3 regions of the Mesorhizobium sp. IMUNJ 23033 genome follow, and region 3 is predicted to be linked to each of the others. Evidence: predicted binding sites of a transcription regulator. Region 3 holds the regulator's gene; each other region holds the start of a gene.
The links. Region 3 encodes PhoB, which activates phosphate uptake and scavenging genes when phosphate is short. Its sites were predicted from a motif close to TGTCATNNANCTGTCAT; they were not measured.

Region 1 (9,641 bases), on a different contig from region 3:
GCGCGTGCATTTTTCGCGTTTCCGTTTCGCGCGGCTCGAGGAAGCGAAGCGGTTCGGGTATCGGCACCTGATAGACCAGCACCTGACCCGCTTTCAGCGGGTGCTCGGGGATGCGGTGGCGGGTCTGGATGATACTGGCTTTGGCCGTCTCAGTGGTGACGGCGACATTGGCGACCTTCCTGAAGAAGGCGCGGATCGAGACCGCATTGGTGGTGTCGTCTGCGCCCTGGTCGATGACCTTGAGCACGTCATCAGGGCCGATGATCGAGGCGGTGACCTGGACGCCGCCGGTGCCCCAGCCATAGGGCATCGGCATCTCGCGCGAGGCGAACGGCACCTGGTAGCCGGGAATGGCGATGCCCTTGAGGATCGCACGGCGGATCATCCGCTTGGTCTGCTCGTCGAGATAGGCGAAGTTGTAGGTGGCGATGTCGGTCATGGTGATCGCTTCCGCTTTGTGCTACCGAATTGACTTCCAAAACGCGGAAAGAGGGCCAGACTCAGGTGACCCCTACCGGATGGATGCACATCGGAATTCTGTTGCTGGCGTTCGTCGGCGTGGTTGCCTTTTTCCTTCGCCCCAAGAATCTTTCCGGACCAAGAGACGGTTCGAGCAATGACTTCTTCTCCGGTGGGCAGGATGGCAGCAGCGGGTATCCTGGGCATGGCGGTCACTCCCACGATAGCGGCGGACACGGGGGACACGGCGGCGGAGACGGTTGATCTCATGACGCCCTATCCAGTCCCTTGGCGTAGCGCGCCAGCCGCTCAGTGAGCGTGCCGGTGTGCAGCTCGAACATGTGGTTGTCGTCGTCGTAGAAATAGATCGAGCGGCCTTCGCCCTCGACGCGCGGGCGCGGCGGGCGCATGTCGAGGCCAAGCGTTTTGATGCGCTCGGCGTAGCGGTCGAGATCGGCGTCGTCGATCTTGAAGGCGATGTGATTATAGCTTCGCTCGGGCAGCGGCTCGCCTCCCATGATGGCGATCCAGAGATCGCCGATCAGGAAGAATTTTTCGCGTGACAGCGAGAACTGCTCGGTATCGCTGGCATAGACTTCGCGCGCGTCGAAGATGCCGGTCAGGATCGCGCTCATGCGGTCAAGATCGCGGACGATGAAGGTCATATGGGACAGGCCTTCGATCATTCCGCGGCCTCCCGCTTTTCCTCGACCTTCGCAGGGTTTTCGCGGGCCTCGTACTCGGCGCGCATGCGGCGCACGAGATCGAGCTCGGCCTGGAAGTCGACATAGTGCGGCAGCTTCAAATGCTCGACGAAGCCGGTCGCCTGGACATTGTCGGAATGCGAAATGACGAACTCCTCGTCTTGCGCCGCGGCAACGACATCCTCGCCCAATTCGCTTGCACGAAGAGCGCGGTCGCAGAGCGCCATCGCCATCGCCTTGCGCTCGCTCTGGCCGAAGACGAGGCCATAGCCGCGGGTGAATTGCGGCGGCGCCTTGGCCGAACCCTTGAACTGGTTGACCATCTGGCACTCGGTGACGCGGACGCTGCCGAGCGGCACGGCGAAGGGCAGTTCCGGCACGTCCAGTTCCAGTTCGACCTCGCCGATGCGGACCTCGCCGACGAACGGGTGGTTGCGGGCATAGCCGCGCTGGGTGGAATAGCCGAGCGCCAGCAAAAAGCCCTCGTCGCCGCGTGACAGCGCCTGCAGGCGGATGTCGCGCGCCATCGGGAATTCCAGCGGCTCGCGGGTGATGTCGCCGGGGACATGGTCCTGCGGCATGTCGCCATCCGGCTCGATCAGGCCTTCGCGGGCGAGGATCGCCGAAACGCGCGGCATGGCTTGCGCCTCGCTCTCGCGCTGCAGCGGCTCGGCGACGTCGCCGCCGGCGGCAAGCTCGGGATCGAGCAGCCGGTGGGTGTAGTCGAAGGTCGGACCGAGGAGCTGGCCGCCGGGCAGGTCCTTGTAGGTCGCCGACACGCGGCGCTCGACCAGCATCGCGCCGGTGTCGATCGCCTTGGTGTAACCGAAGCGCGGCAGCGTTGTGCGGTAGGCGCGGACCAGGAAGATCGCCTCGATCATGTCGCCGCGCGCCTGGACGATGGCGAGCGCGGCCAGTTCGCGGTCGTAGAGCGAGCCTTCGCTCATCACCCGGTCGACGCCGAGCGCCAGCTGCTCGACGATCTGGTCGAGGCGAAGTGCCGGCACCGAACGGTCGCCGCGCCGGCGATCGGCGAGCAGTCGGTGGGCGTTTGCAATGGCTGCTTCGCCGCCTTTTACCGCAACGTACATCTTACGCCTCCATCGTCTTGATGCGCGTCGTGCGTGGCAGGCAGGCGAGGCTGTCGGCGGTGGCCAGGATGATGTCGACGCCACGCGGAAAGCGCTGGTTGTTCTGCTTCCACTGTTCGATGAAATGACGCGGCATCTGCGCCGGCGCGATGGTCGCGCTGGTTTCGATGCCGGGGCCTTCGAGCAACAGCGGCGCGCCGGAGACAAGATCGGTGACTTGCAGGATAAGCGTCGTAGAGCGATCGGGATAATCCTGGGTGCCTTGCGAAAAGCCGTCGAGCGCCATCATTTCCGCCGGGTTGGCGATCAGCGCGAAATGCGCATCAGCCGGGGTGTTGGCCGAGGGCGCGCCGGTGTGAAAACCCAGCCAGGATTTGACGGCGGGCGCTGCCTGCAAGGTGAGATCGAGCCAGAGCGGCGTGTCGTTGTCGCAGAGCGAAAGCGCAATGGCGCCGGCCGTCGCCGAGAGCGGCACTGGGGGGCGGGCAAAGGCCGGCAGGGCTTGCACGCTGCCCGGCCGCGCCATCGCGTCCATGACGGCGCGAAAGACCGTCTGGGCGTTGAACACCGGATCGGCGAAACCGCCCTCGATCGATTGAGCCGCTATCTCCATCAGTCCTCTCCGCGCACCATGGTGAAGAAATCCACTTTCGTTGCCGCGGTCTCGGCACGCCGCCGGTCGCGCGCCTCGACCAGGGCCGCCCGCAGCGGTGCGACCAGTCTGGTCTCGACCGCTTCGCGATGGGCGGGTTCCTGCCACAGCGCGTCGGCGATCGCCGCCAGCTTCGCTTTCCGCTTGTCGCGGCCGAGCGTGTAGCAATGGCCGACCTGTCCGGAGGGCAGCCGGACCGTGGCGCGGGTGACCGTCGCCTCGCCGACATTGAAGGGCGCGCCGCCGCCGCCGATGCGGCCGCGCACCGTGACCAGGCCGGTTTCGGGACCACGCAGCAGTTCGGCTTCCAAAGGCAGGCCGGCTTCGCTCCAAAGACGGGCGATGTCTTCGCCGGGCGACTGCGCCAGCGTCGCCATGATCGCCTTGCGTTCGGCCTGATCGCGCGCTTCCTGTCCTCGCATGGTTTGCTCCTTGCGCAATGGCTAATTTGTCTATTGATATAGACAACCATACAAATTATACCTGTTAGCTAGCGCGAGTCCATGACGGGTGCATGACATCGCGTGAAAGCATCGGGGCGATGGAAGATTGGGGTGGACATGATTGGGCAGCAAGTGGCCAGCATCGAGCGGCGCAGTGGCGTCTCGCTATGGCGGCAGATCGCCGACCAGATCCTGCATGCGATCGCCGTCGGCGATTTCGCCGAGAATGCCGCGCTGCCGCCGGAAATGGCGCTGGCTGAGCGCTATGGCGTCAACCGCCATACGGTGCGTAGTGCCATCGCCGCCCTCGTGCAGGACGGTGTGCTGAGGGCCGAGCAAGGGCGTGGCACCTTCGTGCTGTCGCGCAAGCGGCTGTCCTACCCGATCGGCGCACGCACGCGTTTTTCGACCGGCCTGCAAGGGCAGACGTCCGAACGGCATATCGTCCTGCTCGCGTCGTCGGTCGAGCCGGCCAGCCGTCGCGTCGCCGAAGCCCTGGGGCTTGTCAGGGGCGCTGATGTGATCCGCCTGGAAACGCGCGGCGAAGCCGACGGGCATCCGGTGTCGCGCGCTACCGCCTGGTTCGATGCCCAGCGCTTCGCCGGTATCGACGCTGCCATGGCGGAAACCGGATCGGTCACCGCCTCGCTCAAGCGCTTTGGGATCAACGATTATCTGAGGCAATCGACGGTGCTGTCGGCGCGCCACGCCGATGCCGCCGATCTGGTCGATCTCGACCTGCAGCCCGGCGCCATCGTGCTGGTGACAATTGCGGTCAATATGACGCTCGACGGTCAGCCGATTCAGTTTTCCGAGTCGCGGTTTCCGGCGGAGCGGGTGGAGCTCAGATTGTCGGCTAACGATCAGGCAATGTCGTAGAAACGCGCGGCATTGCCGCCGAAGACGGCATTCTGCTCGGCCAGCGACAGGCCAGCTAGAAGCTCCTTCGCGGCAGCCAGCCAGTTCTCGTAAGTGGCGGCCAGTTCGCAAACCGGCCAGTCGCTGCCGAACATCAGCCGCTCCGGGCCGAAGCAGGCGATGAGGTGGTCGGCATAGGGTTTTAGGCCGGCGACCGACCAGTTAGGGCCGGCTTCGGTGACCAGACCGGAAAACTTGCACAGCACCGACGGTCTCTTGGCGAGCGCGGCCATGTCGCTTGCCCAAGGCTCGACAATGCCCTTGGCGATGAATGGCTTCGCGGCATGGTCGACGACGATAGGCAGGTCCGGGATATGGTCGGCGAGTGCCGCGACCACCGGCAGGTGGCGCGGCTGCGCCAGTGCGTCGAAGCGCAGGTTCAGTTCGGGCAGCAGCCTGAGCGCCGCGAGGTGCTTCGGCTTCAAAATGTCGAACGTGTCTTCGATGTCCTGCAGCATCGGCCGGATGCCGCGGAATTTCGGCCTTGTCGCCAGCCGGCGCAACGTCGCTTCGACGTCGTCGGCGCCGACGTCGACCCAGCCGACTACTGCCGCGATGCTCGGCTCGTTCTCGGCAAGGTCGAGCATGAATTCGGTCTCGGCGACCGTTGCCGCTGCTTGCACCACGACGGTGCGTTCGATGCCGGCGGCGCCGAGATGCGGCTTCAAATCGGCCGGAAAGACATCGCGCACGATCGGCGCGACATGCGGCCCCATCCAAAAATAGTCGCCGCGGGCGATCTGCCAGTAGTGCTGGTGTGCGTCGATCCGCATCGTCTCATCCGATCTCGATGACGGCCTTGATCAGCCCGGATTTCTGATGCGCCCAGCGGGCGAGGTCAAGGGGGGCCTGGCCAAGCGTGGTCCGGTGGGTGACGAGCTTTGCCAGTGGCACCGCGCCGTTGCGGATCGAGGCGGCGACATGGTCGAAGTCGGCGCCAAGCGCGTTGCGGCTGCCGACCAGCGTCATCTCGCGCTTGTGGAACTCCGGATCGGAAAAGACGATGTCGTCCTTGACGACGCTGACCAGGACCAGGGTTCCGCCATGCGCGACATGGGCGAAGGCCGACTGCACCGACTGCGTGTTGCCGGTGGCGTCGAAGACAACGTCGAACCCCTCGCCGCCGGTCGCGCCGCGAACCAGATCGGGCGCAGTGGCGCGGGAGCCGTCGAGCGTCGCGAAGCCGAGCTCGCTCTCGGCGAAGCCGAGCCTCTCGCTGCTCATATCGAGCAGGCTGACGTCGAGCCCGGCGATGCGGGCAAACAGCGCCGTGCCGAGCCCGATCGGCCCGGCGCCTATGACCAGTGTGCGGGCGCCTGGATCAGCGCGCGCGCGACGTACGGCATGCGCGCCGATAGCCAGGAATTCGACGGCGGCGGCATCGGCCAGCGACAGGCCGTTTGCCGGATAAAGATTTTGCACCGGCACCAGGATCTGCTCGCACATGGCGCCGTCGCGATGGACACCGAGCACCTCGATCTTGACGCAGCAATTCGGCTTGTCGTGCCGGCAGGCGATGCATTTGCCGCAGGCGAGATAGGGATTGATGATGACGGCTTCGCCAACGTTGAGCGTGACGCCGTCGCCCTTGTCGACGACCGTGCCGGAGACCTCGTGGCCCATGATGCGCGGGTAGGCGAGGAACGGGTGCTTGCCTTCGAAGATGTGGTAGTCGGTGCCGCAGATGCCGACATGGCTGACCGCTACCAGCGCCCATCCCGGCGGCGGCGCGCCGGGCACCGGGCGGACCTCCAGGACAAGATCACCAGGCGAGCGGCAGACGACTGCTTTCATGCTTCAATCCAATTCACGATACCGCCGGCCCTCGCTTTCGCGGGCCGGCGGCTCCTGGGAGGAATTTACTTGCCGCGGCGGCGCAGGCCGTCGAAATAGACGATGACGATGATCAGCACACCGGTGATGATGCGCTGCCAGAAGGCGTTGACGTTCAAGAGATTGGCGCCGTTGTTGATGGTGGCGAGGATGAAGGCGCCGAGCAGCGGTCCGTGCACGGAGCCGACGGCGCCGAACAGCGAGGTGCCGCCGATCACCGAGGAGGCGATCGCCTGCAGTTCCCAGCCCTCGGCCTGGGTCGGGTTGCCGATGCCGATGCGCGAGGCCAGCAGCACGCCGACGAAGGCGGCGCACAGGCCGGACAGCGTGTAAGCCATGTAGATGGTGCGCTGGACGTTGACGCCCGACAGGCGCGAGGCTTCGGCATTGGAGCCGACCGAGAACAGATAGCGACCCCAGCGGCTGTGATGCAGAAAGATGTAGGCGGGGATGCCGACCAGGATCACCATCCAGAACAGATTTGGGACGCCGACAAAGGAGCTGCGCGAGAACTCCTGGAAGGCATCGTTGTTGATCGAGATCGAGTTGCCGTTGGTCATCAGCAGGCCGATGCCGCGCAGCGAGGTCAGCGTCGCCAGCGTGATGATGAAGGGCGGCAGGCCCATCTTGACGATGCCGAAGCCATGGAACAGGCCAATGGCGACGCCGACGAGCAAAGTGATCAGGATGGCGAGGAAGACCGGCACGCCGGCATTGATCAGCATGGCGGCGATGACGGTGGCGAAGCCGACGACCGCGCCGACGGAAAGGTCGATGCCGCCGGTGATGATGACGAAGGTCTGGCCGACCGCCAGGATGGCGATCATCGAGCCCTGGCGGAGCAGGTTCGAAATGTTGTTGCCCGAGGCGAAGCTTTGCGTCGCCACCGACAGGATGACCCACAACAGAACCAGCAGCGCCAGCAGCGTCAGCCCGAACAAGGCGTTGTAGTTGCGCTTCGGTTTTTCGGCGGCAATGGCCTCGGTGCTCATTTCTGTCCTCCCAGTTTTTCTTGTTTCTCGGCGAGCGCCTGCGTGAGAATGTCCTCGTGATTGGCGGTACGGAACCCGTGCGTGGCCACCAGCTTGCCGCGCCGGAACACGTGCAGCGTGTCGGCCAGCTCATAGACCTCCGGCAGATAGGACGAGATCAGGATGATACCGGCGCCCTTGGACAGAAGCGCGCTGAAGAGGCGGTAGATCTCGGCCTTGGTGCCGACATCGACGCCGACCGTCGGCTCGTCGAAGATGAACAGCTTGGCGCCGTGCGCCAGCCATTTGCCGATGACGATCTTCTGCTGGTTGCCGCCGGACAGGCTGGAGGCGAGCGCGCTCCGCGTCGGCGTCTTGATCCTGAGGCCGGCGATCTGGCGATCGGCTTCAGCTTTCTCCTTTGCGCCTGAGATCAGCATGTTGCTGGAGATGCGCTTGTAGATCGGCAGGTTGAGATTGAGGCCGACCGGCAAATTGAGGCAGAGGCCCTGGTCGCGGCGGCTTTCCGGGGCCAGCGCCATGCCAAGCCTGATCGCGTCGTGCTCGGAATTGACCTGGACCGGCTTGCCTTCCCAAAGGATCTGGCCGGCCGATTTGCGGTGGCGGCCGTAAAGCGTGGTGACGAACTCGCTGCGCCCGGCGCCGATCAGGCCGTAAAGGCCGACGATCTCGCCGGCGCGCACCGAGAGCGAAACGTTCTCGAAGCCCTTGCCGGACAGGTTCTTGGCTTCGACTATCATCGCGCCCGGCGTAAAATGCTCCTTGTGGTAAACCTGCTCGATCGAGCGGTTGATCATCATCTTGACCAGTTCGGCGTCGTTGGTCTCGGCAATGTTCCTGGTGCCGACAAGCGTGCCGTCGCGCAGCACCGAGACGCGGTCGGCGAGTTCGAACACCTCTTCCATGCGGTGGCTGATGTAGATGATGGTGACGCCTTCGCCCTTCAGCCGACGGATCAGCTTGAACAGCTGGTCGGCCTCCTTGCGGGTCAGATAGGCGGTCGGTTCGTCGAAGATGAGGAATTTGGTGCCGCGCACGGTGGCGCGGGCGGCGGCGATCAACTGCTGCTGGCCGATGGTGAGGTCGCCGAGCACGACATGCGCCGGCAGGTCGAAGCCGAGATCGTCGATGATCTTCTGCGCATCCTTGACCATGGCGCGTTGCTGCAGGATGCCATAGCGCGAGTTCTCCTCGCCGAGGAACATGTTGGCCGCAACCGTCAGGTGGCGGCAGAGCACGACCTCCTGGTGCACCGCATTGATGCCGAGCGCCATCGCCTCGTGCGGGGTCGCCAGCGCTTCGGGCTTGCCCTCCCAGATGACGTCGCCGGAGGTGCGCGGCATGACGCCGGTCAGAAGCTTGATCAAGGTGGACTTGCCGGCGCCGTTCTCGCCGACGATGGCGTGGATCTCGCCGGACTTGAAGGCGAGGTCCACCGGCTTCAGCGCGTGAGTGCCGGGATATCGCTTCTCCAGCCCCTTGAGTTCGAGGATCGTCCTGCCGGGCTCCAGAGTCGGGGCCGGGTGCAGTTCCTGCGCCGTGGACGTCATGACAATCCTCCCAGATTGGTCCTGCGATTGGGCACGTAGACTAGAGGCTGTCGAATCCCGGTGGTGTCGGGATGCGGGGTGTCTCCGGGGCATGGGCCCCGGAGACGATGCGCCTGTGGCGATGCTTAGTCGAGCTTCGGGTTGAGCAGCGCGTCGATCTTCGGCTCTTTCATATTGGCCTTGGTGACCAGGTTGGCGCCGGTGTCGACATTGGCTTCAACCTTCTCGTTCTTCGAGGCGGCGAGCGCGGTCTTGATGCCGTCATAGCCCATCCGGTACGGGTCCTGGACAACGAGGCCGGAAATGACGCCGTCATTGAGGAACTTGATCAGCTTCTCGTCGCTGTCGAAACCGATCAGGCCGACCTTGCCGGCAAGGTTGTTCTCGGCGATCGCCTGGCCGACGCCCTGCGCCATGATCAGGTTGGAGGCGAAGATGCCCTTCAGGTCAGGGTTGGCGGTGATCAGGTCGGTCGCGATGTTGAGGCCGGTCGTGGCCTGGCCGTCGGCATATTTGTCGGCGATCAGTTCGAGGCCCGGATATTTCGCCTTGAGCTGTTCCTTGAAGCCCTGAGCGCGCTGCTCGAGCGAGCCGGCGCCGGGAAGCGCGGTGATGAGCGCAACCTTGCCCTCGACCTTGCCGCCATTGGCCTCGCCAATGGCCGCGGCGAGGCCGTCAGCGGCGACGCGGCCGCCCTGGACGTTGTCGGTGGTCAGGAACGAGGTGAAGGCCTTGGAGTCGGCGCCGGAGTCGATGCCGATGACCTTGACCTTGCTTGCTGCCTCATCGATCGGCTTGCCGAGCGCCTTGGCTTCGGTCGGCGCGATGACGACGGCGGCCGGGTTGCCGGCGACGGCGTTCTCGAGGATTGAGATCTGGCCGTTGACGTCGGTTTCGGCCTGAGCGCCGAGTTCCGGTACGTTGACGCCGAGGTCCTTGCCGGCCTTGCGGGCACCGGCCAGCACGATCTGCCAGTAGAAGGAGGTGGTGTCCTTGACG
Region 2 (9,641 bases), on a different contig from region 3:
CAAGGCGGTTGACGGCGCCGCGACGTGCGGCCTTGGCGACGCGCGACCGTCGCAGGCCTTCCCAGATTTGAAGACTTCCGGCCAGGTCGGCAGGGGAGGCGGCCATGAGGTCGGCCAGTGTCGCGGCGTCCTCGATCGCCATCGCCGCGCCCTGCGCCGCGAAGGGTGTCATCGCATGCGCGGCGTCGCCGATCAGCGCGATGCCGTCCGGCGCCGTCCAAGGCTGCTTCGGGTCGACCGTATGGATCGGCCAGGCCATCCACGGGCCGGCTTCCTCGGCCAGGCGGGCAAGTGCGGGCGCGGTGCCGTGCATGGCCTCGGTGAGGATGCGGGGATCGGCATGGCCCGACCACGCCTCGGCGATGCGCTCGCCTTTGGTGAAGGCGGCGAGGTTGAAGGCAGTACCGCGGCTGACCGGATAGGCGACCAGGTGGAAACCGGGATGCAGGAAGGTGGTGACTGAGTTCGTTGCGCCCACTGCGGCAAAGGCCTTTCCGGCGACACTGTCGGCCGGCACCGTGGCGCGCCAGGCCAGTTCGCCCGAAAACCGGCTTTTACGGGAAATCGCCTTGTGGTCCGGGAACCGCTCCCGAACCTGCGACCAGACGCCGTCGGCGCCGACCAGCAGCGATCCTTCGGCGTCGACTGTCTTGCCGTCGGCCTGGGCCGTCACGGCGATGCCGTGCGGTCCGGTGGCGACGTCGCTGACGCGGGCGCCGGTGACGAGCACGATCCCCGGCCGTTCCGCCACCTGCGCCGTCAGCGCGGCTTGCAGGTCGGCGCGATGGGCGACGAGGTAGGGGGCACCCCAGCGGCTTTCGGCTGCCTGCCCGAGCGGTATGCGGGCCAGTTCGCGTAGCGTCGCGGCATCCTTCAGCACGACCGCTTCCGGCCGCACCGCGTGCGGCGAGAGCCGGTCAAGCACGCCGAGTTGGCGCAGGATGCGTGTTGCGTTGGGGGAAAGCTGGATGCCGGCGCCGGTCGCTTCGAGCTGCTGGGCTTGTTCGAACAGTTTTACCGGATAGCCGCGTTCAGCAAAGGCAAAGGCTGCGGTCAGCCCGGCGATGCCAGCCCCGGCGATGACAATTTGCCGGGACCGCGCGTCGCTCATGGTGGCGAGAGGATCAGGCGGCCTGGTCGATATAGAGGCAGCCGGCGGGCTGCGTTTCCGTTGCCTTCAGCTTTGGCGAATAGCGATAGAGCGTCGAGCAATAGGGGCAGACCTTTTCATTGTCGTCGCCCATGTCGAGGAACACATGCGGATGGTCGAAGGGCGGGTTGGCGCCGGTGCACATGAATTCCCGGACCCCGATGTCGATCGCCGGATGACCCGCATCGTTCTGGAAATGGGGAATGGAACCGCCTGCCATCGTCGTCTCCTTAACTCGGTCTCGTCTGCATCTGGATCATAACCCGTCTGTTTGCAAGATCGATGAAATGAAACTGTCGCAAAAGCCTGTCAGAGGATAAGTTAAGCCGGTTAACCGGCTTGAGCATTTTGCGGCCAGGCGGAACCTGGCACGGGAAGAGCAGGAACAATGAACGAACTGAAGCCGGTACAGAGCGAATTCACCACCGTGGAAAAGGCCAGCCCCCAGAGCGGCAACCCGGATCGTTTCGTCAACCGCGAGTTCTCCTGGCTGCAGTTCAACCGGCGCGTCCTCGAGGAATCGCTGAACGCGCATCATCCGCTGCTCGAGCGGGTCCGCTTCCTGTCGATCTCGGCCGCCAATCTCGACGAGTTCTTCATGGTCCGCGTCGCCGGCCTTGCCGGTCAGGTGCGCGAGGGCATCGCGCTGAAGAGCCCTGACGGCCGCACGCCTGAGCAGCAGCTGGAACAACTGCTGCGCGAGGTCGAGCGCCTGCAGGAGGACCAGCAGAATAGCCTTTCGGCGCTTATGCTCTTGCTCAACAAGGAAGGCATCGAGAGCATCACCCGCGATGGGCTGACCAAGGACGAGAGGACCTGGCTGGAAGAGCATTTCCAGGACCAGGTGTTTCCGGTGCTCACCCCGCTATCGATCGACCCGGCGCACCCGTTCCCGTTCATACCCAATCTCGGCTTCTCGATGGCGCTGCAATTGCGCCACCGCAAGAATGGCGAGGAGATGAGCGCGCTGCTGCGCCTGCCGGTGGCGCTGAAGCGCTTCATCCGCCTGCCGGACCGCAAGAACCATGTCCGTTTCATCCCGCTGGAAGAGGCGGTCGGTCTCTATATTGGCAAGCTGTTCCCCGGCTATGAGGTCAAGGGCTCCGGCACGTTCCGCATCATCCGAGACAGCGATATCGAGGTCGAGGAGGAGTCCGAGGATCTGGTGCGCCTGTTCGAGACGGCGCTGAAGCGCCGCCGCCGCGGCTCGGTCATCCGCATCGAGTTCGACATGCTGATGCCGCCGGAGTTGCGCGACTTCGTCGCCGGCGAACTTGGCGTCTCGTCGAGCCGCATCAGCGTCTTGACCGGTCCGCTGGCGCTCAGCCAGATCTCGGAGATTGTCGCCGTCGCCCGCGATGACCTCAAATTCATGCCCTACAATCCGCGCTTTCCCGAGCGCATCCGCGAACATGGCGGCGACTGTTTCGCCGCCATCCGTGAGAAGGATATCGTCGTCCACCACCCTTACGAATCCTTCGACGTGGTGGTGCAGTTCCTGCGCCAGGCGATGGCCGATCCGGAAGTGGTGGCGATCAAGCAGACGCTCTACCGCACCTCCAACGACAGCCCGATCGTGCGCGCGCTGGTCGATGCCGCCGAGGCCGGCAAGTCGGTGACCGCACTTGTCGAGCTGAAGGCGCGCTTCGACGAGGAAGCCAATATCCGCTGGGCCCGCGATCTCGAGCGCGCCGGCGTCCAGGTGGTGTTCGGCTTCCTCGAGCTGAAGACCCACGCGAAAATGTCGCTGGTGGTGCGGCGCGAGGACGGCAAGCTGCGCAACTACGTGCATCTCGGCACCGGCAACTACCACCCGGTCACCGCGCGCATCTACACCGACCTGTCCTTCTTCACCACCGACCCGACGATCGCCCGCGACGTCGCCCAGCTGTTCAATTTCATCACCGGCTATGCCGAACCCGCCGAGGAGATGCGGCTGGCGATCTCGCCCTTCACGCTGCGCAAGCGCATCCTGAAGCACATCTCGGACGAGGTTCAGCATGCGCTGGAGGGCCGTCCGGCCCGCATCTGGATGAAGATGAATTCGCTCGTCGACCCGATCATCATCGACGCGCTCTACGACGCCAGCCGTGCCGGCGTGGAGATCGATCTGGTCGTGCGCGGCATCTGCTGCCTGCGGCCGCAGGTGCCCGGCCTGTCCGAGAACATCAGGGTAAAATCGATCGTCGGCCGCTTCCTCGAACACAGCCGCATCTACTGCTTTGGCAACGGCCATGGCCTGCCCTCGGACGGGGCGATCCTCTACATCTCCTCGGCCGACCTGATGCCGCGCAATCTCGACCGCCGCGTCGAGACCATGGTGCCGATCACCAATCCAACTGTGCATGAACAGGTGCTTGGCCAGATCATGCTGGGCAACATCATGGACAACCAGCAAAGTTTCGACGTATTGGCTGACGGAACCTCCCGGCGCGTCGTGCTAGAGGAGGGCGAGGAACCGTTCAACGCGCAGGAATATTTCATGACCAATCCGAGCCTTTCCGGACGGGGTGACGCGCTGAAGTCGCACGCGCCCAAGCGCATCGCACAGTTCAAGCGCCGCAAGAAGAACGCAGCGACCGGCGGATGATTTCAACATCCCAGGGCCGGCTCCAGGATCGCCGACCGCTGTCCATCATCGACATCGGATCGAACTCGATCCGTCTTGTCGTCTATGAGGGGCTGGCGCGCTCGCCGACCTTGCTGTTCAACGAAAAGATGCTGGCCGGCCTCGGCCGCGGCATCGTTTCGACCGGCAAGCTCGACCCCGAGGCGGTCACCCGCTCGATGGAGGAGTTCCGCCGCTTTCGCGCGCTGTCGAACCAGGCCGGCGCCGAGCACATGTATGTGCTGGCGACCGCCGCCGCCCGCGAGGCGGTGAACGGCCCCGACTTCATCCACCGCGCCGAGGACGTGCTGAAAACCGAGATCCGGGTGCTCTCCGGCCGCCAGGAGGCGCATTATTCCGCACTTGGCGTCATCTGCGGCTTCCATCCGGCCAATGGCGTTGCCGGCGACCTTGGCGGCGGCAGCCTGGAGCTGATCGACATCAATGGCGAGGCGATCGGCGACGGCATCACGCTGCCGCTCGGCGGCCTGCGCCTGCAGGACATGGCGAAGAACTCGCTAGCCCAGGCAGCAAAGATCGCGCGCGAGCACCTGGCACGGGCAAAGCTGCTCAAGGGTGGGCAGGGCAGGGCCTTCTATGCCGTCGGCGGCACCTGGCGAAACCTGGCCCGGCTGCACATGGAGATGACCAACTATCCGCTCGGCGTCATGCATCACTACGAGATCAGCGCCGACAGTGCCCAGAACTTCCTCAAGCAGGTGACGAAAGCCGAGATCGAGAAGGTCAAGGGCATCGAGGGCGTGTCCAAGAACCGCCGCTCGCTGCTGCCCTATGGCGCCGTCGTGCTGCAGGAGATCATGGCGGCGATGCAACCCTCGAAGATCGTCGTCTCGGCGCTCGGCGTGCGCGAGGGGTTTCTCTATTCGCTGCTGGACGAGGCCGAGAAGAAAGCCGATCCGCTGATCTCGGCGGCCGAGGAACTTGCCCGGCTGCGCTCGCGCTCGGTCACCCACGCGCATGAGCTGGTCGAATGGACCGGCAAGGCCTTCGCCGCCTTCGGCATCGACGAAACCGAGGACGAGGCGCGCTATCGCCAGGCGGCCTGCCTGCTGGCCGATATCGGCTGGCGCGCTCACCCCGAATATCGCGGCAAGCAGTCGCTCAACATCATTGCCCACGCCTCCTTCATCGGCGTCGACCATCCTGGCCGCGCCTTCCTGGCGCTGGTCGGCCTGTTCCGCCACGAGGGCGTGTTCAACGAAGCGGTCCCGGAAATCCGCGGGCTGGCGACGGCGCGCTATCTCGAGCGCGCCCGCTCCCTGGCGGCGATGCTGCGTGTCGTCTACCTGCTGACGGCGGCGATGCCGGGCGTCATGCCCAGGCTGAAATGGGAACCCCGCCCCAATGGCGGGCTGGCGCTGGTGTTGCCGGCCGCGCTCGCCGACCTCTACGGCGAGCGGCCGGCCGGGCGCCTGGCGCAACTGGCAAGGGTCACCGGACGCCGGCTGGTGCTGGCGGTCGAAGGCGGCCCCAGCGTTTCGGTGAAATAGCCCGTCAGATAGAATCAGGTGGCGTCAGCGCCGATCCCGAAGCTCCTTCCGTCGATCGCCCAGGCGCCGGCGCCGGCCATCGCCAGCGCCAGGAAGCCGCCAGCAATCGCAATGTCCTTCATCAGCATCTGCTGGTGCAGGAAGGCAAGCGTCGCGTCGTCGGCGCCCTGGCCGTAATGACCGATGAAGCCGGCGGCGATGCAGAAGGCGGCGAGCAGCAGCGCCGCGATCCGCGTCTGGAAGCCGACCAGGATCAAAAGCCCGGCGATCAGTTCGAACAGGCCGGTTCCCCAGGCGGCGAGCATCGGCAGCGGCAGGCCGAGACCTGCGAAATAGTCTGTCGTGCCGGAAATGTTGGCCAGCGCCTGGAAACCGGAGGGCACGAGCAAAGCGGCGAGCAACAGCCTGGACAAGAGAAGCAGCGCGTTGCGGGGCATGGAGACCTCCGTCGTCGTCGGCCGACTATCCCGACTTCCCGATCCTAGCAGGAATCGGTAATCCGGGCGCCTGGATCGACAACGAAAAAGCGGCGCGGAAAATTCCGCGCCGCTTCTGTCATGTATCCGGTAGGTGGTTCAGCCGCGCTTGGCGTCGACCGAATAGGCGCCGGCGCCCGAGGAAGCCAGCGCAATGAAGCCGCCGGCAATCGCCAGATTCTTCAAGAAGCTGATCATCTGCATCTGGTCGGCCCAATTCATATGGGCGACCAGCCCGGTGGCGACCGTGAAGACCGCCAGCACCCAGGCGACGATCCGGGTCTGGAAACCAACGAGGATGGCGAGGCCGCCGAGCAATTCGATGAGGCCGACGACAATGGCGGTTACGGTCGGCAGCGGCAGGCCGAGGCTGCCGAAATAGCCGGCGGTGCCGGCGATCGCGGTCAGCTTGCCGAAACCGGACAGGAGGAAGATTGCCGCAAGCAGAGCGCGGCCAAGCAGGATCGAGGTAGAGGCGTTGGAAGCAGCGCCGGAACCGGCGGCGGAAGTGTTGATGGACATGGTGACTCTCCAGGGGCTTGGGATGATGCCCCTCCAGATAGAGCAGCCCAACTGTTCACCAAAGATGTCGATCTGGCGACAGATCGTTCACAAGGTTACATCGGTGATACTAACTTACCCCGGATGCGTCATGTCCTCAGGCCGCACCAGCCGGTCATAGTCGGCCTCGCTGACCAGCCCGGTGGCCAGGGCTTCCTCGCGGAGCGTGGTGCCCTTCTTGTGCGCGGTCTTGGCGATCTTGGCGGCATTGTCGTAGCCGATGGTGGGCGCGAGCGCCGTCACCAGCATCAGCGAGCGGTCAAGCGCTGCCTTGATGTTGTCCTCACGTGCCTCGATGCCGACCACACAATTGTCGGTGAAGGAGACCGAGGCATCGGCGAGCAGCTGCACCGACTGCAGGAAATTGTAGGCCATCAGCGGATTGTAGACGTTGAGTTCGAAATGGCCCTGGCTGCCGGCGAAGGTGAGTGCGGCATTATTGCCGAACACCTGGACGCAGACCTGCGTCAGCGCCTCGCACTGGGTCGGGTTGACCTTGCCCGGCATGATCGAGGAGCCCGGCTCGTTTTCCGGTAACGACAGTTCGCCGAGGCCGGAACGCGGACCGGAGCCGAGGAATCGGATGTCGTTGGCGATCTTGAACAGCGCCGCGGCCGCCGCGTTGATGGCGCCGTGCGAGAACACCATGGAATCGTGGGCGGCGAGTGCCTCGAACTTGTTCGGCGCGGTGACGAAGCCGATGTCGGTGATGGCGGCGATGCGCTCCGCCACCTTCTCAGCGAAGCCGACCGGGGCGTTGAGGCCGGTGCCGACGGCGGTGCCGCCTTGCGCCAGTTCCTGCAGGCCGGGCAGCGTCATCTCGATGCGCTTGATCGACGAGGCGACCTGCGCCGCATAGCCCGAGAATTCCTGGCCCAGCGTCAGCGGCGTCGCGTCCTGCGTGTGCGTGCGGCCGATCTTGATGATGTGGGAGAACGCCTTGGTCTTGGCCTCGAGCGCTGCATGCAGGTGTTTCAGCGCCGGCAGCAGATCGTGGACGATGCGCTCGGCGCAGGCGATATGCATGGCCGTCGGATAGGTGTCGTTCGACGACTGGCTCATATTGACGTGGTCGTTCGGATGCACCGGCTTCTTCGAGCCCATAGTGCCGCCCAGAAGTTCGATCGCCCGGTTGGAGATCACCTCATTGGCGTTCATGTTGGACTGCGTGCCCGAGCCGGTCTGCCACACCACCAGCGGGAAGTGGTCGTTGAGCTTGCCGTCGATAACCTCTTGCGCCGCTTCGATGATCGCCTTGCCGATCGCCGGGTCGAGCCGCTTCAAATCCATGTTGGCTTCGGCCGCCGCCCGCTTGACGATGCCCAAGGCGCGGACGATCGAAGCCGGCTGCTTTTCCCAGCCTATCTTGAAATTGCCGAGCGAACGTTGCGCCTGCGCGCCCCAGTAACGGTCAGCGGCGACCTCGATGGGACCGAACGTATCGGTTTCGGTTCTGGTCTTCTCAGCGCTCACTGGAGGTCTCCGGTTCTCGAAATTCGGCAACGGCGTATCGCGTTGCACAAATCGCTTCAAGCGGAGATTGCGGGCGGTGGCGATGCAAATCGGTTGAAGGCGTGGGCGCTATCTTCCTTCTCCCCTTGTGGGAGAAGGTGGCCTCGCGAAGCGAGGTCGGATGAGGGGTGCTCCAGCTTGGCGTCGACAGCGATCCGTCCAACACCCCTCAACCGTCTCGGCGCTGCGCGCCGATCCACCTTCTCCCACAGGGGGAGAAGGTAAAGAATGCCTCTCACCCCAATGGCGGACCGACAATATCGATGCCGTTCTTCGCGCAGATCCGCGTCAGGGCCTCGATCATCTCTGGCGTAGGCTCCGATGCCGGCGGCAGGTCCGGCCGTTCGGCGGGACGGCTGGCCTGGCGCAGCATCGTTTCGAAATCGGAGCCGCGCGTGATGGTGAGGGTACGTGCACCTTCCGGGGATTCGACCCTGAACGTGTGCGGCAGGCCTTTCGGCGCGATCACGGTCTCGCCGGCGACGGCAATCCGCTCGCGGCCGTCGACGACGAAGCGCAGCCTTCCTTCCAGGATGTGAAACACCTCATCCTCATGCCGATGCACATGCAGCGGCGGGGACTCGCCGTAAGGCTTGAGATGCTCGACGACGCAGAGTCCGTCCTCGCCCTCGGCGGACGAAATCTGGATGGCGACGAGCGTGTTGTTGAACCAGAAGAGTTCCTTGCCTGCGATGGTCCGGTTGATCATTGTCATGACAGCTTCCCCTTGTGCTGGCGGTGCCGACGGAGCGGCGTCGGCAGCGACCTAACCAAGGATGGGCAGGCGACGGAAATCGAATGATCGTATGGGGCGAATTGATGGGATGAATTTGAACGCGCTCGATCTCAACCTCGTCAGGGTGCTGGACGCGCTTTTGCGCGAGAGAAGCGTGACGCGCGCCGGTGAGCAGATCGGCCTCAGCCAGCCTGCCGTCAGCGCGGCGCTCAACCGCCTGCGCCATGCCCTCAACGACCAACTTTTCGTGCGGCGCGGCAACGAGATGGTGCCGACGCCGCGCGCCGAAAGCCTGGCGGAGCCGGTTCGCGTGGCGCTGCGCGAGATCGAACGCGTCTTCCAGCCGGCGAAAGACTTCGATCCGGCCGGGCTGGAGCGAACCTTCACCTTCATGGGCGCGGATTTCTTCTCCATGCTTTTGATGCCGCCGCTGGCGGCGCGCATCGCGGCCGTGGCGCCCGGCGTGTCGTTCCGCTTTCTGGACAGCGCAAGCGGTGATGTCTCCAGGCTGCTCCAGGAGGATCAGATCGACGTGGCTCTGGAACGCCCGCTGGAGGTTTCCGACTGGGTCTCCAGTACGCCTCTCTTCGGCTCGCCCTTCGCCATCATCGCCGCGAAGGACAATGCCGCGATCAGGCAGGCGGGGATCGCCGAGGGCGAGCGCCTGCCGATCGACCTCTTCTGCCAACTGCCGCACGCCATCCGCTCCATCGATGGCTCGATGTCGGGATTTACCGACGAGGCGCTGGACAAGATCGGACGGACACGCCGCGTCAGTCTGGCGCTGCCGCACTTCCAAGCTGTCGCGCTGGCGGTAGCCCACGGGCTCTACCTGGCCGCGATTCCAAGGCAGTTCGCGGTGGTGGCGGCGAAGTCGCTGCCGATCGCCGTCTATGAAGCGCCGTTTCCCATTCCTTCACCTGCGGTGAGAATGTACTGGCACGCCCGTCACGATGATGAGGAGCCTCACCGCTGGATCCGCAGCCGGATTCTGGAAACCGTCGAGGCTCTTGGATTCCGTGACTTCGAGGGTGCCGAAAGCACAGGTTCGCAGGGCTAAAGCAATTCCAGCAAAAGTGTGTGGCGG
Region 3 (9,641 bases):
TGCCCTCGTCAAGCGCCTTCTGCACCGCCGGCCCGATGGCCGAGGCGTCCTGCGCCAGCACGATCAGCGCATTCGCACCTTGCGAGATCAGGCTTTCGACGTCGGTCAGCTGCTTGCCGGGATTAGACTGTGCGTCGGCGGAAATGTACTTGTCGCCGGCGGCTTCGATCGCTGCCTTCATCGCCGCCTCATCGGTCTTCCAGCGCTCTTCCTGGAAGTTCGACCACGACACGCCGATGACCTTGTCCTTCGCCTGCGCGACCGACGCCAGCGTCAGCGACATGGCGACACCCGCCAGCATGGCGACTGCAAATTTCTTCATGATATCCTCCCTGCGCCGCGCACGGCGCGACAAACTGACCCGAAGGCCGGCACAAGGCTCTCTTTTTTTCGAGCCTCGAAAAAATACTGATCCAACGCCGAAGCGCTGTCAACATCGATTCTGACGGTTTTTGACGGCCGTCGAATTTTTTTCGGGTCTCGGAATAAATAAATGACAGGACTTCCCGATTCTGCCAATATTCAGTGAGCGCGTCGACGGCCTTCGACGTTCACGAAGCGGCGGCGGCAGGGAGGAGACGCAGGCCATGTCGGTTGGAATCCGCCACGACGATCTACGCCGGCGCAACCGGGCGATGGTGATTTCGGCCGTGCGCAGGGCTGGCCAGCCGTCACGGACCGAGATCGCCGCGACCACTGGCCTCAGCCATTCGACCATTTCGGCGATCTCCTCCGACCTGATCCAGGAAGGCATCCTGACCGAGAGCAAGCCCAGCGAAGCGGCTTCGCTGAAGCGCGGCCGGCCACAGGTCGGCCTCGGCCTCAATCCGGAAGCCACCGCGGTGATGACCGTGGTGCTGTCGCTCAACTTCCTCTCCGTCGCCGTCATCGATTATGCCGGGCAGGTCATTGCCGAAGAGCAACGCCGCCTGGACACGCTGACCATGCCGCGCGACGAGCTGATCGGCGAATGCACGGCGATAGTCCGGCGCCGGTTCGAGGATCCCGATCTCGATGTCCGCAGCGTCGCCCGCATCGCGATGGGCATCCAGGGCATCACCGACACCCATGCCCGCGCCATGCTGTGGTCGCCGATCACGTCGCTGACCGACATCCCCTTTGCCGACATTCTGGAAGGCGAGTTCGGCATTCCCGCTACCATGGAAAACGACTGCAACATGATGGCGGTGGCGCTGCAATGGCGCGATCCCGAACGCTACCGCGACGATTTCATCGCCATCCTGCTCTCGCACGGCATTGGCATGGGGCTGGTGCTGAAGGGCGAACTGTTCACCGGCACTCATTCGTCCGGCGGCGAGTTCGGCCACATGATCCACCGGCCGGGCGGCGCGCTCTGCCGCTGCGGACGGCGCGGCTGCGTCGAAGCCTATGCCGGCAACTATGCCATCTGGCGCAACGCCAGGATGATGAGTGAGGATGCCGAACCGACCGATGTCGGCGACGCCGACATGCGCGCGCTCGCCGCCCGGGCGCGCGAGAGCGACGGGCCGGAGCGCGAAGCCTACCGCAAGGCGGGCGAGGCGCTCGGCTTCGGCCTTGGCAGCCTGTTCGCGCTGATCGATCCCGCACCCGTCGCCATGGTCGGCGTCAGCGCCGCCGCTTTCGATCTGATCGAACCGGCGCTGCGCGAGGCGATTGCCCAGACCGCCGGCGGCCAGCACTCGAAATCGATCTCCTTCGACACCGAGCCGAATGAGTTGCCGCTGATCCGCGAGGGCTGCGCCATGCGCGCGCTTGGCTTCGTCGACCAGGAGATTTTCGCGCCGGGCGTCCAGCAGCGAACGGGTTCGGCAGGAAAGAACGTGGCTTGATCGCGACTTGAGATGTGTTGAGGCCAGGCCGCGCCGTTCGCAGGCCTGAATATCAGCACATACCTAATCTTCCCGGATCGCGTATCCTGCCCCGCGGATGGTGCGGATGACGTCGGGCATGCGGCCATTGTTGACCGCCTTGCGCAGCCGGCCGACATGCACGTCGACCGTTCGCTCGTCGATATAGATCGTCTCGCCCCAGACATTGTCGAGCAGCTGGCTGCGCGAGAACACCCGGCCCGGATGCCGCATCATGAATTCGAGCAGCCGGAACTCGGTCGGCCCGAGCCTGATCTCGCTCTTCTTGCGGTAGACCCGGTGCGACTCGCGGTCGAGCACGATGTCGCCGACCTTGAGCATGCTGGACAGCACTTCCGGCTTGGCGCGACGCAGCAGCGCCTTGACCCTGGCCATGAATTCCGGCGTCGAGAACGGCTTGACCAGATAGTCGTCGGCGCCGGTGGAGAGGCCGCGCACGCGGTCGCTCTCTTCGCCACGCGCCGTAAGCATGATGATCGGCAGCCGCTCGGTCTCGGGCCGCATCCTGAGGCGCCGGCAAAGCTCGATTCCGGAAACCGCCGGCACCATCCAGTCGAGCACCAGCAGGTCGGGAACGTTTTCCTGCAGGCGGATCTCGGCTTCGTCGCCGCGCGTCACCACCTCGACCTGGTAGCCTTCGGATTCCAGATTGTAGCGGAGCAGCACCCCCAGCGGCTCCTCGTCCTCCACCACCATGATGCGTGGCGCTATCATCAGTCGGTTACCCCTGTCATGCAGCCGGCGCGGACATCGCTGTCTCGTCTTGCTTGGGACGATTGGCTGGCAATTGCGAGCCTGTCAGCACATAGTAGGCGTTCTCGGCGATGTTGGTGACATGGTCGCCAATGCGCTCCAGATTCTTGGCGCAGAACAAGAGATGCGTGCAGGCCGTGATGTTGCGCGGATCTTCCATCATGTAGGTCAGCAGCTCACGGAACACCGAGGTGTATTTGACGTCGATGCGCTCGTCGTCGTTCCGAAGCTTGGCGAGTGCCGCGGCGTCTGCGGCGGCGTATTCCTCGATCACCCCTTGCACCTGGACCAGCACCAACTGCGCCATCACATCGATGGAGTGCGACAGGTCGCGCGGCGTGACGCTGAGGCCGACGGTGCCAACGCGCTTGGCGATGTTCTTGGCAAGGTCGCCGATGCGCTCGAGATCGCCGGCCATGCGGATAGAACCGACCACCGCGCGCAAATCGTTGGCCATCGGCTGGCGCTTGGCGATCAGCGTGATGGCGCGGTCGTCCAGCTCGCGCTGGCGCGCATCCATGATGGCGTCGTCGGAGACCACCCTCTGTGCCAGTGCATTGTCGGAATTCAGAAGGGCCTTGGTCGCCCCGCCGACCATCGCGCCGGCCAGTTCGCCCATGTCGGAGATCAGCTTGCTGATCTGCCCGAGATCCTCGTCGAAAGAGGCGACGGTATGATGTTCACCCATGATCCTGTCCTCGTGCCTGAAAGTTGCCGCCGGACCACTCAGCCGAACCGGCCGGTGATGTAGTCCTGCGTGCGCTTGTCGTCGGGGTTGGTGAACATCTTGTCGGTGGCGCCCTCCTCGACCAGATAGCCGAGGTGGAACATGGCCGTGCGCTGCGACACACGCGCCGCCTGCTGCATCGAGTGCGTGACGATGACGATCGTGTAGTTTTGACGCAGCTCGTCGATCAGCTCCTCGACGCGGGCTGTGGCGATCGGGTCGAGCGCCGAGCAGGGCTCGTCCATCAGGATCACTTCCGGCGACACGGCGATGGCGCGCGCGATGCACAGGCGCTGCTGCTGGCCGCCGGAAAGGCCGGTGCCGGGCTCTTGCAGACGGTCCTTCACCTCGTTCCAGATCGCCGCCTTCTTCAGGCTCGATTCGACGATCTGGTCCATGTCGGCCTTGCGCTTGGCCAGCCCGTGGATGCGCGGACCGTAGGCGACGTTCTCGTAGATCGACTTCGGGAACGGATTGGGCTTCTGGAACACCATGCCGACGCGGGCTCTCAGTTCGACGACGTCGATGTTCTTGTCGTAGATGTCCTCTTCGTCCAGCGTGATCTTGCCGGTCACCCGCGCCGAGTCGATGGTGTCGTTCATGCGGTTGAGGCAGCGCAGGAAGGTCGACTTGCCGCAGCCCGAAGGGCCGATCAGCGCCGTCACCTGGTTGAGGCGGACGTCGAGATTGACGTCGAACAGCGCCTGCTTGTCACCATAGAACACGCCGACCTTGTCGCCGCGCATCTTGATCACTTCGTTCGACTTGGCGTTCATCTTGTCGCCCACTGCATTTTCGAGGGACTGTTCGGTCATGATGTTCATACAGATACCTTCTTTTACCAGCGCCGTTCGAAGCGGCGCCGCAGCACGATCGCTGTGATGTTCATGGCCATGAGGAAGACGAGCAGGATGATGATGGCGCCCGACATACGCTCGACGAAGGCGCGTTCGGCCTCGTTCGCCCACATGTAGATCTGCACCGGCAGCGCGGTGGCCGGATCGAAAGGCGTCGTCGGATAATCGGCGACGAAGGCCACCATGCCGATCAGCAGCAGCGGCGCGGTTTCACCGAGCGCACGCGCGAGACCGATGATGGTGCCGGTAAGGATGCCGGGGGCGGCAAGCGGCAGGATGTGATGGAACACCATCTGCATCTTGGACGCCCCAAGGCCGAGCGCTGCCGAGCGGATCGACGGCGGCACAGCGGCAAGGGCAGCGCGCGTCGCGATGATGATCGTCGGCAGTGTCATCAGCGTCAGCACCAGTCCGCCGACGAAAGCGGCCGAGCGCGGCATGCCGAGGAAGTTGATGAACACGGCAAGTCCGAGCAGGCCGAAGACGATCGACGGCACCGCCGCCAGATTGTTGATGTTGACTTCGATCAGGTCGGTGAGGCGGTTCTTCTTGGCGAATTCCTCAAGATAGATCGAGGCGGCGACGCCGATCGGCAGCGCCAAAAGCAGCACGATCACCATCATGTAGAACGAGCCGATGATGGCCACGCCCATGCCCGACGTTTCCGGGCGGCTGGAGGCGCCATAGGAGAACAGGCCGGTGTTGAAATGCTCGGCCATCACGCCGTCGGCCTTGAGCTTGTTCATCCAGGCGATCTGCTGGTCCGAGACCTTGCGGCGCGATTCCTCGACACTGAGGTCGATCTGGCCCTTGAAGGCGGAGTCGAGATTGGCGGCGGCGAGGATGTTGACGTCGCGCGTCGTGCCGATGACCGACGGGTCGGCGGCGACGATGTCGCGCAGCTGGACGCGGGCGCCTTCCGACAGGAAGCCCTTGAGCTTCATGACCATCGGCTTGTTGCTGGGATCGATGCCGAGCTTGGCGATCAGCGCGCGTTCGGCGAGCTTGGGATAATTTGCCTTGATCAGCACGCTCGGATCGGTGGCGCGCTTGTTGGACGGATCGATCAGCTTCTCGTCGAAGGTGATCGGCAGCGTCACCGTCGTCTGCCAGAAGGCGGTGTAGCCCTTCGAGACGATGGTGATGAGCATGATGGCGAGGAACGCCAGGCCGACGGAAATCGCCAGCCCGCCATAGATGCGGAAGCGGCGTTCGGCGGCGTAGCGGGCTTTCAGGCCGATATCGCGGCGCGGATGAGCCGCCGCCCGGACCATAGTATCCATGGGAATGTCGGTCATTCGTACTGCTCCCGGTATTTGCGCACGATGTACAGCGCGACGATGTTCATCACCAGCGTCAGCGCGAACAACGTCAGGCCGAGCGCGAAGGCGACCAACGTCTGTGGCGAATTGAACTCGAGATCGCCGGTAAGCTGGTTGACGATCTTGACGGTGATGGTGGTCATCGCTTCGAACGGGTTGACGGTGAGGTTGGCGGCGACGCCGGCCGCCAGCACGACGATCATCGTCTCGCCGATGGCGCGCGAAGCGGTCAGCAGGATGGCGCCGACGATGCCGGGAAGTGCGGCCGGCAGGATCACCCGCTTGATCGTCTCGGAGCGCGTCGCGCCGAGGCCGAGCGAGCCGTCGCGCATGGCGCGCGGCACCGCGGTGATGATGTCGTCGGACAGCGAGGACACGACCGGGATCAGCATGACGCCCATGACCAGGCCGGCAGTGAAGATGCTCTGGCCCTGGATGAAGGGCGAGCCGCCGGTCAGCGCCGCCGAGAGATCGCGCAGGAAAGGCCCGAGCGTGACGACGGCGAAGATGCCGTAGACGATGGTCGGGATGCCGGCGAGCAGTTCAAGCGCCGGCTTGACCACCCCGCGCACCTTGGGCGTTGCGTATTCGGCCATGTAGACAGCCGACATCAGCCCGACCGGCACCGCCACCAGCAGGGCGACGGCGGCGATGTAGAGCGTGCCGGCGAGCAGCGGGATCAGGCCGAACTGGCCCTGGCTGCCGCCGGAACCGGCGGCGGCAAAGCGCGGATCCCATACCGTGCCGAAGAAGAAGCTCATCGGCGACACGCTTTCGAAGAACTGGATCGTCTGGAACAGCATCGACAGCACAATGCCGACTGTGGTCAGGATGGCGATGGTCGAGGCCGCGAGCAGACCCCACAGCATCAGCTTCTCGACATTGTTCCTGGCGCGCGCCCGCGGCGCGATCTGCCTCAGCGCATAGAGGGCGCCGGCAATCGACAGAGCGAGGGTGACGACCGCGCCGAACAGTCCAAGCATGCCCTGGACCTTGTTCGTCTCGACGGCGATCGGGATCATGTAGTCCTGTGTATCCGATGCCAGCGCCACGCCCTTGGCGGCAAGCAGCGGCTGCAACTCGGCAAGGGTGGCGGGCAGCGCGGTGTTCGCATCGAGCTGGCGCAGGCCCTTGGCCAGGCTCTTGACCAGGCTGACATCAAGTGCCTCGCTGGCAACCTTGCTGTCGGCGGTGCGCTCCGGCAGGACGGCGTGAATGTGGCGGTCGAGATAGAAGGAGGAGCCGATGTTCCAGACGGCAAGCAGCAGAAGGGCAGGCAGGACGGCGAGCAGGAAGGCCCACCAGCCGTGGTAATGGGAGCGCGAGTGCGGCTTCACCGTGCCGTTTTCGTGCGCTGCGGCACGCTGCCGGCCGATCAGGAACGCAACCACGCCGATGGCGACGACAATGGCGAGTACGAACAAGGACGACATTGACCACCCCCGGGGAAGCTTTAGTCGCCAGCGCCAATGCGGCAGGCGATAAAACCAGGGCGCGGACTTGGTCCGCGCCCTGGCCTGGAAGATTGATTACATCGACTTCCCGGCGGCGAACGCGTCGCGCTGGGCCTGACGCTCGGCGTCCGGAGCAGCCACGAGGCCGTATTCGGCGAGCGGGCTTTCCGGGCCGACCATCTGGTCGTCGAGGAAGAATTCGACATACTCCTTCAGGCCGGGAACGACGCCGAGATGCGCCTTCTTGACGTAGAAGAACAGCGGGCGCGAAACCGGGTACTTACCGCTGGCGATCGTCTCGGTCGAAGGCACGACGTCTTCCACGGTTGCGACCTTCAGCTTGTCGGCATTGTTCTCGTAGAAGGAGAGACCGAACACGCCGACACCGGTCTTGTTGGAGTCGATGCGGGCGAGGGTCTCGGTATAGTCGCCGTCGATGTCGACAGCCTTGCCGTCCTTGCGGATGGCGATGCAGGTCTTGCCGATTTCCTTTTCGTCGGCAACGCCGGCGGCCTTGAGAGCGTCCTTGTCGCAGCCTGCGTCGAGAAGCTTGGTCTCGAACACTTCGCGGGTGCCGTGCTTCTCACCGGGAATGTAAGCGGCGATATCCCAGTCGGGCAGCTTCGGATTGACCTGGTTCCACTTGGTGTTCGGATTGTCGACCAGCTTGCCGTCGACGACCAACTTGGCGGCGAGCGCCTTGTAGATGTCGGCGGGAACCAGCGCCCAGTCCGGGCCCTTGATGTCGGTGGCGAAGACGATGCCGTCATAGCCGATACGGACTTCCTGGACTTCCTTGACGCCGGCGTCGGCGCAGGACTTCAGTTCGTCCTTCTTGATCGGACGCGAGGAGTTGGCGATGTCGATGGTGTCTTCGCCGACGCCCTTGCAGAATTCCTTGATGCCGGCGCCGCTGCCGCCGGACTCGACAACCGGGGTCTTGAAGTTGGTGAAGGTTTCGCCGAACTGCTCGGCGACGATCTTGGCATAGGGTAGCACGGTCGACGACCCGGCGACCTGGATCTGGTCGCGCGCGGCGGCGAAGCCGGACGACGCGGCGAGCGCAAGCGCTGCGGCCGACGCCGTGAGGAGAAATTTGTTCATGTGGCCTGCTCCTGTTCGGAAGATGGTCTCTCGGCACCCTTGTCCTAGGCGCCCGGTGAGGCCAATAGCTCCCGATTATTACAGTCGCATGACAGTTTCATGTCAGCCCGGTAACGTCTGACGGCCAAGTCGGAAACCGCCGGCTTCCAGCCTTGGCGGCGTATCGCAGGTTTGCCGCGGGAATCAGGGACTTGCGGGATTTTCTAGCCTCGTCTGCCCTCGGCGGCACGAGCCGCGCCGCCGAGAAAAGAAAAGCCGGACGGAAACGCGTTGCCCTTGGCCAGAGCGTGTCATGGCCGAGCCATCGCCGAAAACAGGTCCGTTGGGGTAGATTCGACGCTGTTCTAGTCGGCGGTCGCTGCTCCCGCCCGTAACCGAGGGAGCCAAATTCGATGCACCCATTGTCACGGCTGGTCGCCGGTTTTGGTATGGTGCGATCGCGCCATACCTTTGGGTAACCCGGCGTTTCCGGGGCGCCGCGAGCAAATCGCGTGCGCGGCGACCGCCCATCCAGGGACGGTGCACAGCCGCACGCGGAGATAAGATCTTAGCCGGCGCTGCGCTGAACCTGACTGTCCGCGCCGATCCAGCGCTCAAGCTTTTCGAGCAGCGCCCTTGGGCTGATCGGCTTGGGCAGATAGTCGTCCATGCCGGCCTCCAGGCAGCGCTCGCGGTCGCCCTTGAGCGCATGCGCGGTGACGCCGACGATCGGCACATGCGTGCCCGTCTCTTCCTCGAGCCGGCGAATGGCAGCTGTCGCCTCCAGCCCGTTCATCTCCGGCATCGACACGTCCATCAGGATCATGCGCGGATTGAGCCTGCCGAAGGCGTCGAGCGCCTTGCGGCCATTGCCGACGATTTCGAAGCCGTAGCCGGTCTCGCCGAGGATCTGGGTAAACACCATCTGGTTCACCTCATTGTCCTCCGCGACCAGAATGTCGAGCCCGCGCTCGCCCGTGGCCCGGACGCGCGCCCGAACCGGCGGCGGTTGCAGCTGGGCCCGCACCGAGGCGGTCGAGGACAGCTGTGCCGTCGACGGCGCCTGAGCGCCCCCGCCGCTCGCCAAGGGCAGCACGCGGCTCGCCTCCTCAGTGTGGTGGTGGCGCTGGATGGTGGCCACCAGCGTCTCCAGCAACACCGATGAGCGCGCCGGCTTGATCAGCTGGGCATCGATGCCGAGGTCGCGGTAGCTGGTGTTGGCGAGAGACTGGTCGACGGAGGTCAGCATGATGATCGGCGTATGGGCGAGACCCGCGGTGTTGCGCACGATCCGCGCCATTTCGGCGCCGCTCATGTTGGGCATCTGGTAGTCGAGCACGACGCAGTCGACCGGAACGCCATAGGCGGCGGCCGCGATCAGCACCTTCAGCCCTTCGGCGCCGCTTTCGGCCGCGCAGGAATCGAAGGTCCACGACGCCATCTGCTCGCTCAGGATCGACCTGTTGACGGCATTGTCGTCGACGATCAGCACGCGTGCACCGGTCACGTCCACCGGCATGATGCGTTGCCCGCTTTGCTGCTCCGCCCTGGGCAGCGTCACCGTGAACCAGAAG

Region 1: phnF (phosphonate metabolism transcriptional regulator PhnF) is a predicted target of PhoB. The motif match lies at 3,410-3,426, and genes of this name have one in related genera.
Region 2: ACFX5Q_RS28135 (RNA degradosome polyphosphate kinase) is a predicted target of PhoB. The motif match lies at 1,434-1,450, and genes of this name have one in related genera.

Annotation. Positions count from the first base shown of each region.
Region 1 is NZ_JBJACT010000008.1:112,933-122,573, reverse strand. Features, by position in the region: gene ACFX5Q_RS12580 (alpha-D-ribose 1-methylphosphonate 5-phosphate C-P-lyase PhnJ) at 1-439, opposite strand, end outside; gene fosX (FosX/FosE/FosI family fosfomycin resistance hydrolase) at 726-1,145, opposite strand; gene ACFX5Q_RS12570 (carbon-phosphorus lyase complex subunit PhnI) at 1,142-2,254, opposite strand; gene phnH (phosphonate C-P lyase system protein PhnH) at 2,256-2,867, opposite strand; gene phnG (phosphonate C-P lyase system protein PhnG) at 2,867-3,328, opposite strand; gene phnF (phosphonate metabolism transcriptional regulator PhnF) at 3,467-4,228, shown strand; gene ACFX5Q_RS12550 (amidohydrolase family protein) at 4,213-5,040, opposite strand; gene ACFX5Q_RS12545 (zinc-binding alcohol dehydrogenase family protein) at 5,045-6,061, opposite strand; gene ACFX5Q_RS12540 (ABC transporter permease) at 6,127-7,092, opposite strand; gene ACFX5Q_RS12535 (sugar ABC transporter ATP-binding protein) at 7,089-8,642, opposite strand; gene ACFX5Q_RS12530 (ABC transporter substrate-binding protein) at 8,768-9,641, opposite strand, start outside.
Region 2 is NZ_JBJACT010000032.1:30,466-40,106, reverse strand. Features, by position in the region: gene ACFX5Q_RS28145 (FAD-dependent monooxygenase) at 1-1,111, opposite strand, end outside; gene ACFX5Q_RS28140 (zinc-finger domain-containing protein) at 1,125-1,370, opposite strand; gene ACFX5Q_RS28135 (RNA degradosome polyphosphate kinase) at 1,539-3,740, shown strand; gene ppx (exopolyphosphatase) at 3,737-5,269, shown strand; gene ACFX5Q_RS28125 (DoxX family protein) at 5,284-5,706, opposite strand; gene ACFX5Q_RS28120 (DoxX family protein) at 5,845-6,267, opposite strand; gene fumC (class II fumarate hydratase) at 6,382-7,779, opposite strand; gene ACFX5Q_RS28110 (cupin domain-containing protein) at 8,054-8,533, opposite strand; gene ACFX5Q_RS28105 (LysR family transcriptional regulator) at 8,643-9,614, shown strand.
Region 3 is NZ_JBJACT010000031.1:95,159-104,799, reverse strand. Features, by position in the region: gene xylF (D-xylose ABC transporter substrate-binding protein) at 1-322, opposite strand, end outside; gene ACFX5Q_RS27875 (ROK family protein) at 588-1,832, shown strand; gene phoB (phosphate regulon transcriptional regulator PhoB) at 1,896-2,585, opposite strand; gene phoU (phosphate signaling complex protein PhoU) at 2,602-3,312, opposite strand; gene pstB (phosphate ABC transporter ATP-binding protein PstB) at 3,351-4,175, opposite strand; gene pstA (phosphate ABC transporter permease PstA) at 4,190-5,506, opposite strand; gene pstC (phosphate ABC transporter permease subunit PstC) at 5,503-6,963, opposite strand; gene ACFX5Q_RS27845 (PstS family phosphate ABC transporter substrate-binding protein) at 7,060-8,088, opposite strand; gene ACFX5Q_RS27840 (PAS domain-containing protein) at 8,636-9,641, opposite strand, start outside.